2 regions of the Devosia sp. 919 genome follow, and region 2 is predicted to be linked to the other one. Evidence: predicted binding sites of a transcription regulator. Region 2 holds the regulator's gene; the other holds the start of a gene.
What was found. The regulator LexA, encoded in region 2, represses DNA repair genes until DNA is damaged. The targets are predictions, from matches to a motif close to TGTTCNNNNTGTGTTCNG.

Region 1 (5,757 bases), 190 kb from region 2:
CGGGCGCGAGCGCGGCCATTCTCCAGCAGCGTCAACATCGGAAGCACAAAGGATGCCGTCTTGCCGGTACCTGTCTGGGCAATGCCGATCAGGTCTTTCTTTTCCAGCAGATGGGGAATTGCCTGGGCCTGAATTTCGGTCGGCTTGGTATAACCTGCGGCAGTCACCGCGTCGGTGACCTTGGTTGACAGGCCAAGCCCGGAAAAATCGTCGCTCAAATTCGGTCGTTCCACTCAAAAGTTTGCCCGCTGCCAGATCCGTTCGAACTGCTCGAAACGGTGCATCGGGAATGGTGTCGCACCGGTTCCCAGAACCGGAACAGTTGCGTCACTTGCGGACCAAAAGGGCTAAGCTCGAACGCGTCCGCGTACACACATCAGGCCAATCGGGCGGGAGTGCAGGAACTGCAAAGCGACGGAATGGCCCTGAAACAATTTCAGCCACGCCAGCGAAGGGTCCCTGAAGACCGCCTTAAATGCCGGCAAGCCGGAATATGCTCCAGCGGGCCGGACCATAGCGCAAAGCCCTTTCAAGTCAACGGCTTTGCGGTCGATAAGCTTAACTGGGTGCTTTACACGTCCAGGTCCGTGACGAATGCCGCATTTTCTTGGATGAAGTCGAAGCGCGCTTCGGGACGATTGCCCATCAACCTGTCAACGCTCAACTTCGTTGCATCTTGTGTGTCGATCACTTTCACCTGCAACAACGTGCGCGACTTCGGTGACATCGTGGTTTCACGTAAATGCGCGAATGGCATCTCACCCAAGCCTTTGAAGCGAGTGACGTCGATCTTGCCCTTGCCGGTAAACTCGGTGGCCATAAGTTCGGCCTTGTGCGCGTCGTCGCGGGCGTAAAGCGTCTTGGCCCCTTGGCTGATGCGGTAAAGCGGGGGCAGGGCCAGGAACAGGTGCCCGCCTTCGATGAGTTTCGGCATCTCCTGGAAGAAGAACGTCATCAACAGCGAAGCAATATGGGCGCCGTCGACATCGGCGTCGGTCATCAGGATGATCTTGTCATAGCGCAGATCATCGTCGCGGTAGCGGTCACGAGTGCCGCAGCCGAGGGCTTGGATGATGTCCTGAATGATCTGGCTGGAGGCGAGCTTGTCCCGGCTGGCGCCTGCCACGTTGAGAATTTTACCGCGGAGCGGCAGCACGGCCTGGCTCTGCCGGTTACGTGCCTGCTTGGCACTGCCGCCGGCGCTATCACCTTCAACGATAAAGAGTTCAGCCCCTTGCGCGGCAGTTTGCGTGCAATCTGCAAGTTTACCGGGCAGGCGCAGCTTGCGCGTTGCACTGGCGCGGTCGATCTCTTTTTCCTTGCGCCGGCGCATGCGCTCTTCGGCGCGTTCTACGGCCCAGTCCAGCAGCTTGCCGGCCTGATTGGGCGAGGCGGCGAGCCAATGATCGAAAGCGTCACGAATAGCCGTGTCAACGATGCGGGTGGCCTCACCAGAGGCGAGTTTGTCCTTGGTCTGCCCGACAAATTCGGGTTCCCGGACAAACACGGAGAGCATGGCGTTGCAGTGCGCGAACAGATCGTCGGCCGTCACATTGGCGGCCGCCTTGTTCTTGGTCAGTTCGGCATAATTCTTGAGGCCGCGCAGCAGGGCGCTCCGAAGGCCCGTCTCATGCGTGCCGCCATCGGGCGTGGGCACGGTGTTGCAATAAGACGCAACGCCGCCGTCGCCTAGCGTCCAGGCAATGGCCCATTCGGTGGCGCCGTGCGTGCCGGGCTTGCCATGGTTGCCTGAGAAAATGTCGTCAACGATCCGGGTTTCCCCGTCGATCCGGTCCGCCATGAAGTCGCGCAGGCCGCCGGGATAGTGAAAGACTGCGCGAGCGGGGGCATCGTCGCTGGCTAGCTCCTCGTCGCAGCTCCAGCGCAGTTCCACCCCACCAAAGAGATAAGCCTTGGCGCGGGTCATCTTGAACAGGCGTGCGGCCGAGAAGCGGGCGCCTTCCCCAAAGATCTGCGGATCGGGATGGAAACGAGTTGTGGTGCCGCGCCTGTTGTTGATGCGGCCTAGGTGCTGGATCTCGCCCACGGGCTTGCCGCGGGAGAACTGCAGGCGGTGCAGCTGCTGTTCGCGAGCGACTTCCACCACCATGTCGTCCGAGAGGGCGTTCACGACCGAAACGCCGACGCCGTGCAGGCCGCCAGAGGTTTCGTAAGCCTTGGAATCGAACTTGCCGCCGGCATGCAGGACAGTGTGGACGATTTCGAGGGTCGAGCGATTGGGGAACTTCGGGTGGGTTTCGACGGGGATGCCGCGGCCGTTGTCGGAAACGGTGATATAGCCGTCGGCGCCCAGATGGACCTCAATACGGCTGGCGTGGCCGGCGATCGCCTCGTCCATGGAGTTGTCGATCACCTCGGCAAAGAGGTGGTGCAGGGCGTTGATGTCGGTGCCGCCGATATACATGCCCGGACGGCGCCGGACCGGCTCAAGTCCTTCCAGTACCTCAATATCTGCGGCGGAATAGTCGTGCTGCGCGGGCGCTTGGCGCGCAGCTGGCCGGCTACGCTCAACAGGCGCGGGTGCACTTGCTAACTCAGCTGCAGCTGCAAAAAGGTCTTCGACTTCCGACATGTTCCCCGTCTGCCGAATCGGCGTGTTCACTGTTGGTACCATATTGCGGTTACGCAAGCGCGCCCGCCCCATTCATGTAAGGCGCTTTCCCCAGATGAACAGTACATGAACGAAATCTGAACGGCTCGCGCAAGCCGCCGCTTGCCGCAGGCGAGCTTAACCACAGATCCCTCAATGATCGGTGAGCGAACACCCGGCAACTGCCCATTGGCGGTTGACGTTGGTGAAACATATTGACCTGCAAGCTGCGACAGGACCGAAGGTAAAGCCATGAACAAAGCGCTGCCAACTCTGATGGCACTGGTCTTGACGCTTGGTGTGGTCGTGGCCCCGCTGCCGGCACAGGCGCAGTTCGGGATCTTTTTCGGTGACGAGGAACGCGATTTTCTTCTTGGCCCGATGCTGTGCCTTGATGAGCGCCAGGTTCGCCAGTCGGTCGAGGCGCAGGGCTATAGCGATGTGTTCCTCAACGTACCCTATGACGAGCATATCCAAGTGCGGGCGACCCGCGACGGGTGGGTTTATCTGCTCGACTACAACTACTGCACTGCCGAGATCGAATCGGTCGAGCGGCTGCGCCCCGCGCAATAGCGGGCGGGAGTTGTCCCAGTATCGGGCGACGCATTTACCAAGCCTTTGCTTCTTGGCAGCACTTTTTTAAAGGCGCGCTGCTAGAACAAGGGTCATACGGTTTTGTGTTTGGAGTTGCCGTATGCGAGCTCAAAGGGATTGTCGTACTGCGTATCAAGCGGTCCCGATAAGCTCGGTTGCTATCGACGTTTGGCCTTATGCCGGATCAGGTATTGCGTACCGGCTGGTCAATCTGTCTGCCCCCCGTTGGGGTGTCCTGGCGTTAGTTTCAGCGCTGTTCTATCTGGTCTAGTGTGCAGCAATCCCGCCTTGCGGGATCCCTTGCCCCGCCTTTCAGCTTTATTCTTGGGCGGGCATTAACCCGCGCTGAAGCCTGCCCCAGACTTGCGGGGAACGGGTGCCGGCCGGTGCGACTTGAACTCTGCGCAGTTAACACAAGTAATGACGCTGCGCGGAGGATTTCACCGTGCTGCCGAATCTGGACAAGCTTGTGCCACAGCTCAAGTCCGTGTTCGACCGTCAGGAACTCCGCCTGACCGCGAACCTGCCGGGCCGCTACGCCATCACCGAGCGGCGCAGTAAAGTCATCGAGCGATTGCCGGTTTTCACCTGCCACCTATGTTCGATCTCTCCTCATGGGGCGGCCGTGAAGGCCCCCGTGCTGGGTTTTGAAGGCGAGCGGGTATCGGTCTACTTCAACGCCTTTGGCATCCTGCCGGCTCAGGTTTCCCGCTCTACGCCGGACGGCTTTGAGATGGTGTTCGACCTCAGCCAGGAGGACCAGGAACGGCTTGCGGCCAAGATCATCTGGCACAAGCGCCTGAATGAGGGTGGTCTCACCGATGCCCGCCGGTTTGAACGCGTTGTTCCGGAAAATGCCACAAGCACGGTGACGCTGCCAAGCGGCGAGCAGGAGCGATGCACCGTGGCCGACATTTCGTGCTCGGGTGCCGCCGTCTTGGCTTCGTTCAGGCCCGGCATCGGCACACCGGTGGCATTGGGTCGGCTGATCGGCCGCGTCGTGCGTCACACCGAGAAGGGCTTCGCGCTACAGTTTCTCAAGATCCAGCCTGCGGATCGGCTCGAGGAGATGTTGCGGCCACCCAAGGGCAGCAAGGGGCAGGGGCCAGGTGCTCGAGGATAACAGAAAAAGGGGCCTTTCGGCCCCTTTCCTGTTTCTCCGGGTTCGGCTTAGGCCGAGTAGTACATCTCGTACTCGACGGGATGGGGGGTCTGCTCGAACTTGATCACTTCGGTCATCTTCAGCTCTATATAGCTGTCGATCTGATCGTTGTCGAAGACGCCGCCAGCCAGCAGGAACTCGCGATCCTTGTTGAGGCTGTCGAGGGCTTCGCGCAGCGAGCCGCAAACATGCGGGATCTGCATCAGCTCCTGCCGGGGCAGCTCGTACAGGTCCTTGTCCATCGGATCGCCGGGATGGATCTTGTTCTTGATGCCGTCGAGGCCAGCCATCAGCATGGCCGAGAAGGCCAGGTATGGGTTCGCCAGCGGATCGGGGAAGCGGATCTCAATACGCTTGGACTTCGGCGACTGACCGAAGGGGATACGGCAAGAGGCCGAACGGTTACGGGCCGAGTAGGCCAGCAGAACCGGAGCTTCAAAACCAGGCACCAGGCGCTTGTAGCTGTTGGTGGTGGGGTTGGTGAAGGCGTTGATGGCCTTGGCGTGCTTGATGATGCCGCCGATGTAGTACAGGGCTTCCATCGAGAGGCCGGCATACTGGTCACCAGCAAACAGCGGCTTGCCGTCGCGCCAGATCGACTGATGGCAGTGCATGCCCGACCCGTTGTCGCCAAAGATTGGCTTAGGCATGAAGGTCACGGTCTTGCCGTAGGCGTTGGCAACCTGGTGGATGACATACTTGTAGATCTGTACGTCATCGGCAGCCTTGATCATCGGGGCAAACTTGATTCCGAGTTCGTGCTGGGCAGAAGCCACTTCGTGGTGGTGCTTTTCAACCACAACGCCCATGTCGGCCATTGCAGCGAGCATTTCGCTGCGGATGTCCTGCGCGCTGTCGAGCGGCGGCACGGGGAAGTAGCCCTTCTTGAGGCCGATATGGTGGCCATTGTTGCCGCCTTCATAGGCGGTGTCGTTGTTGGACGGTAGCTCGGGATGATCGACCTCGAAGCCAACCTTGAAGGGGGTATTGGAATACTTCACATCGTCGAACATGAAGAATTCGGGCTCGGCGCCGAACATGACACTGTCGCCAATACCGGACGCCTTAAGATAGGCCTCGGCCTTCTTGGCGGTGGTGCGGGGATCGCGGGTATAGGGCTGGTAGGTCAGGGGATCGAGAATGTCGCAGTTGATGGCGAGGGTCGATGCACCAAAGAACGGGTCCATATAGGCCGAGTTCGGATCGGGCATCAGCACCATGTCGCTCTCGTTGATGGCCTTCCAGCCACCGATCGAGGAGCCGTCGAACATGGTGCCTTCTTCGAAGATGTCCTCATCGACGACGCTCACGTCCATGGTGACGTGCTGCAGCTTGCCGCGCGGGTCGGTAAAGCGCAGGTCGACATACTTGATGTTCTCGTCCTTGATGC
Region 2 (5,757 bases):
ATCAAGGGAACGGTTTGTTCGCCGATCAGCGCACGGCGGCTGCCAATTTCGGTGCCGATCAGGAGGCCCGAAAGATAGCCGGTGCACCAACCGGGCTGACGGCCGGACAGGAGCGAACTGGCGCGGACCGCAAAGAGCTCGCTGGTGAGCTGTTCGGGCCGCTCGAGGCCGACCTCTGCACCCGCGGCAAAGCCTTCGGCGCGCTCGGGCCCATTGCTGTCTTCAGTCAGCGAATAGCGCAGCACCGAATGATGGCGCAGCAGATCGAAGAGCTCGCCCGTCATTGCGGTGGAGAAATGCTCAATGCGGGTGCCATTCATGCTGACCCATTTGGAATGGGTGCCGGGCATGCATACCACGCCATGGGCATTGGGGCGCAGGGTCGCGAGGCCCAGTAGCTGGGTTTCCTCGCCGCGCATCACATTGTCGCCGCCGGCCTTCTGGCACACACCGGGCAGAATTGCCGGGGCCAGGTGATTGTTGGGCATGGGCGGGCGCACTGCGCCGTCAAGCAGGCCGCGCAAATCGGTTGGTGCTTCCAAATAAGGCGCTTCGAACCAGCCCTGGCGCGCGCCGGCCATGCCGCAGATCAATACGTCGAGCGCGCCACCGTTGCTGCCGACTAGACCATCGAGCAAGGTTTCGAGGACGCCCGGATACTGGTCGCGCGTCAGCTTGCCCATGCCTTGGTCGGATTTGCGCGAAACGATCACCGTGCCATCGGCACTCAGGCCCCAAGCCCGCAGGTTGGAGGTGCCCCAATCAACCCCGACCCAATCAACAAATTCACTCATGCTTGCCCCTCTTGCAGTCCGCCCCGCACTTTCGGGCAAACCTAGTCGCTGCGCTGGCCTGCGCCTAGCCGATTCGACGCCGCCCGGTTGCCCTGCGAGCGCAAGGGGCGACGAAATCCAACAGGATTGGCGTTCACTCCTGCAACTAACATGCTAGAACTGTAGCAAACAGCAGCCTGTATTCGCCTCGGCGGAACTATTGAGGAATAAGGTAATGACGGCAGACAACAGCTTCTCTTCCCCCAATGGGCAGGGCAGCGCGCCCAAGAAGCTGCGCTCGCGCGCCTGGTTCGACAATCCCGAGAACCCGGACATGACCGCGCTTTATCTTGAGCGCTACATGAATTTCGGCGTATCGCGCGAGGAATTGCAGGGCAACAAGCCCATCATCGGCATCGCCCAGACTGGCTCGGACCTCAGCCCCTGCAACCGCCACCATATCGTGCTGGCCGAGCGCGTGCGCGAAGGCATCCGGGAAGCCGGTGGCATTGCCATCGAATTTCCCGTGCATCCGATCCAGGAAACCGGCAAGCGCCCCACCGCCGGCCTCGACCGGAACCTGGCCTATCTTGGGCTCGTGGAAGTGCTTTATGGCTATCCGCTCGATGGCGTGGTGCTGACCATTGGCTGCGACAAGACCACCCCGGCCATGCTGATGGGTGCGGCCACGGTCAACATCCCGGCGATTGCGCTCTCGGTCGGGCCGATGCTCAATGGCTGGCACAAGGGCGAGCGCACCGGCTCGGGCACCATTGTGTGGAAGGCGCGCCAGATGATGGCGGCCGGCGAGATCGATTATGCGCAGTTCATCGAGCTGGTGGCGTCTTCGGCGCCGTCCACCGGCTTCTGCAACACGATGGGCACGGCAACCACGATGAACTCGCTGGCTGAGTCGCTGGGCATGCAGCTGCCGGGTTCGGCGGCAATTCCCGCGCCTTATCGCGATCGCCAGGAAATGGCCTATCGCACGGGCAAGCGCATCGTCGACATGGTGCATGAGGACCTCAAGCCCTCCGACATCATGACCAAGGACAATTTCATCAACACCATCGTGGTCAATTCCGCGATTGGCGGGTCGACCAACGCCCCGATCCACATCCAGGCGATCGCCAAGCATATCGGTGTCGAGCTCGACCTGCAGGACTTCCAGACCTATGGGCACAAGGTGCCGCTGCTGGTGAACCTGCAGCCGGCCGGCGAATATCTCGGCGAGGATTACTACCATGCGGGCGGCGTGCCGGCGGTGGTCAACGAGCTGATGAAGCAGGGGCTGATCCGTGAGAATGCACCCACCGTCAACGGCAAGACCATCGGCGAGAACTGCCGCAACACCCCCATCCAGGACGAGAAGGTGATCCGCCCCTTCGAGCAGCCGCTCAAGGAAGAAGCCGGGTTCCTGGTGCTGCGCGGCAATCTCTTCGATAACGCGATCATGAAGACCAGCGTGATCTCGCCCGAGTTCCGCGAGCGCTACCTTGCCAATCCCGAGCATCCCGGCATGTTCGAGGGCAAGGCCGTGGTGTTCGATGGTCCGGAGGACTATCATCACCGGATCGATGATCCCTCGCTCGATATCGACGAGCACACGCTGCTGTTCATGCGCGGCGCGGGCCCGATCGGCTACCCGGGGGCGGCCGAAGTCGTCAATATGCGGCCCCCTGCCTACCTCATCAAGAAGGGTATCCACGCGCTGGCCTGTATTGGCGACGGGCGCCAATCCGGCACGTCGGGCTCGCCCTCGATCCTCAACGCCTCGCCCGAAGCGGCAGCGGGCGGCAACCTTGCCATCCTGCGCACGGGTGACCGGGTGCGGATCGACCTCAACAATGGCACCGCCGATATCCTGATTTCGGACGCCGAGATCGCGACGCGCCGGCAGGAACTGGCGGAAGCGGGCGGCTACAAGTACCCCGCGCACCAGACGCCCTGGCAGGAGATCCAGCGCGGGCTGGTCGACCAGCTCGGCAATGGCGCCGTACTCAAGCCAGCAGTGGCTTACCAGCGCATTGCCCAGACCTATGGCGTGCCGCGCGACAACCACTAGGGCATAAGGCCCAACGACTTCGAAATCCCCGCTTCGGCGGGGATTTCTGTTTCCAAGGCACGGCGAAACTCCGGTCGGCGCGAGGCCTCCGGTTGGGAGCGGCGTTGGCGAGGCATTGCCTCAAAAAACGTTGCGCAAAACGGAAGCTCCGCCCCGCCAACAGCGACTGGGTGCCGACGCCCGCGCCCTCCTGCGGCGCATGCCAGATTCCGCGGATGTCGAACTAAACCCTGGCGGGCACCGCTGCCTGCGCCACATCAGGGTTCCGATGGCCAGTGCAGCTGCCATCGCGATTCTTCACCCAAGACCACCGGACGATAGAGGTCCACGGCTCTTGCGGACACCGGCCGGATCGCGGCGACCCACGATCCCCCAGCCTCCGCGCACCAACCACTCGTCATGATCTCGCTTGGGTGCGCGGATGAGGAGACTATGCGGGTGATCGGCGCGGGCGGGGATAAGTTATTGTCGGGGGGTATGGGGCTTGAGCGGATTGCGCGCTGGAGGTGGCCAGCTGGGTCTAACGTCACTCGCGGAGGAGGGGACTAAACCCCCACCCCGGTCCTCCCCTCAAGGGGGAGGGTGAAGGAGGGGGCACACAGGCGCTGGTCTGGTGCGGCTGATGAGGACCCTAGGGCGGCAATCGAGTTCCGTCGAAGAGATTGTTTCTTGGCCGATTCCGGCTTTAGGCGTGGCGAGCGATGTGGGCGAGGGCCCGCTGGAACATGGGGTGCCATTCGGGGCCCGGTTGGCGCTCGAGTGGCCACCAGAAGAACTCGAACCAATGACCGCCATCATCATGGGTGAAGTGGCGCCAGTGTTCGGCCAGGGGAGCCAAGGCGATCACCACAACAAAGTGCCAAAGCTGTTTATCTGCAATGGCACTACTGGAAGGCAGGGTGCGCGAAACTTCTGCCTGCAGGCCAGACTCCTCTGCGAGTTCACGCAGGGCACCGATTTCAATCGGCTCGGGGCCTTCCCGTGTTCCTTTCACCAGCTGAAAGCCAGCCAAAGGATGCCTGAACGCCAAGCACTGGCGTTCTTGCGCCACCACTCGCAGCAGGACAGGACAGAGTTTTTCGACCCTGGGCGTCAATATTTACGCAGCAGGCCCACCAGGCGGCCCTGAACCTTGACGCGGTCGGGCGGGAAGATGCGGGTTTCGTAGGCGGGATTGGCCGCTTCAAGCGCGATGGTGTTGCCCTTGCGACGCAGCCGCTTGAGGGTGGCTTCCTCGTCATCCACCAGGGCAACGATGATCTCGCCGGTCCCGGCAACATCCTGGCGACGGATCAGCACGGTGTCGCCATCGAAAATGCCCGCATCGATCATCGAATCGCCGCGCACTTCCAGCGCATAGTGCTCGCCCGGGCCAAGCATTTCGGGTGGCACCGAGATGGTGTGGGAGTGGCTCTGGATGGCCTCGATGGGCGTACCGGCGGCGATCCGACCCATGACCGGCACGGCCACGGGGCGCACATAATCATCGCTCCAGCCCGAGCGCGGCGGCGGAGCGGCAACACGGCCCAGATTGCCTTCGATGACGCTGGGCTCGAAGCGGGCCTTGCGGCCGCCGAGCGCGGGGTTCATCGAATCGGGGAGTTTGAGCACTTCCAGCGCCCGCGCGCGATTGGGGAGGCGGCGGATGAAGCCGCGCTCCTCAAGCGCCGTGATCAGGCGGTGAATGCCCGACTTGGAGGCCAGATCCAACGCGTCCTTCATTTCGTCAAACGAAGGGGGAATGCCGCTTTCCTTCATCCGCTCATGGATGAACATCAGCAGTTCATGTTGCTTTCGCGTCAGCATCGGAGCCCTTCAATCGCAGAATCGGAACAAAGACTGAACGAGCATAGGTGTTCCAGTTATGTTCTGCAATAACGCTCATGGGTGGAGGCGAAAATTCTTTGGCTCTGCCTAGAACCCGTCCAGCGGAATGGCTGGAACGAGAGCGCCAGCCGGCTGGCCGGGATCGTATTCAGGCTGCACCAGCAGCATATCGGCGCGGGCCAGCGAGGAGGTATGACCGCTATCGGTTTCGCTGATGGGGAGCACGCCCGCACCTCGGCTTGAATGCACGCTTTGGGCACGCATGAAGTGGCGCCGGGCGGTATTGGGCGGCGTGGGCGCAAGGAGCGGCAGGTGCCAGGGGGCGGGTTCGGCGACGCCGAGCCAGCGCCGCAGCGCCGGCTTGATGAAGACGGCGGCGGTCACCATGGCCGAAACCGGATTGCCAGGCAGGCCAAACACCAGGGTTTTGCCCAGAGTGCCGAACATCAGTGGCTTGCCCGGGCGCATATTGATGCGCCAGAAATCAAGCTGCACGCCGAGACTCAGCAGGATTTCCTGCACGATATCATGGTCGCCAACACTCGCGCCGCCCGTGGTGATGACGAAGTCGGGCGCTTCGGCAAAGATGCCGGCAAGGCGCTCGGCAAGCGCCGCCCGGTTGTCGGGAGCGATCCCGTAGTCGCGGATCTCTGCGGCGTAAGGCGCAAGGAGCGGCCGCAAGCCGAAGCTGTTGGAGGCAACGATCTGGCCCGGTCCGAGAGCGGTGCCGGGCAGCACCAGTTCGTCCCCGGTGGCAAGGAGCGCGATGCGCGGCTGCACGGCAACGGGCAGCGTCGGGCAATTGGCGGCGGCTGCGACGGCCAGTTGCATGGGGGTGAGGCGAGAGCCTCTCGGAATCAGCTCCTGTCCCTGCCGGAAGTCGTGGCCAAGCGGGCGAATGCTGCGCCCCACGGGAGGCTGGGCGGCAAAGCTGACGCGATCGCCGGTGCGGGTCGCTTCCTCCTGCATGATCACGGCATCCGCGCCGGGGGGCACGGGCGCGCCGGTGAAGATGCGCACGCAGGTGCCCGGGGCGATATCCGCGCCAAAGCCGGCGCCGGCCTGTGCGGTGCCCACGACTTCAAGGCTCGC

Region 1: parE (DNA topoisomerase IV subunit B) is a predicted target of LexA. The motif match lies at 2,699-2,716, and genes of this name have one in related genera.

Annotation. Positions count from the first base shown of each region.
Region 1 is NZ_JABAOL010000001.1:2,078,152-2,083,908, forward strand. Features, by position in the region: gene HRQ64_RS10145 (DEAD/DEAH box helicase) at 1-218, opposite strand, end outside; gene parE (DNA topoisomerase IV subunit B) at 572-2,593, opposite strand; gene HRQ64_RS10155 (hypothetical protein) at 2,864-3,184, shown strand; gene HRQ64_RS10160 (PilZ domain-containing protein) at 3,651-4,328, shown strand; gene glnA (type I glutamate--ammonia ligase) at 4,376-5,757, opposite strand, start outside.
Region 2 is NZ_JABAOL010000001.1:2,268,357-2,274,113, forward strand. Features, by position in the region: gene HRQ64_RS11145 (2-dehydro-3-deoxygalactonokinase) at 1-794, opposite strand, end outside; gene HRQ64_RS11150 (IlvD/Edd family dehydratase) at 1,009-2,838, shown strand; gene HRQ64_RS11155 (NUDIX domain-containing protein) at 3,524-3,889, opposite strand; gene lexA (transcriptional repressor LexA) at 3,931-4,644, opposite strand; gene glp (gephyrin-like molybdotransferase Glp) at 4,753-5,757, opposite strand, start outside.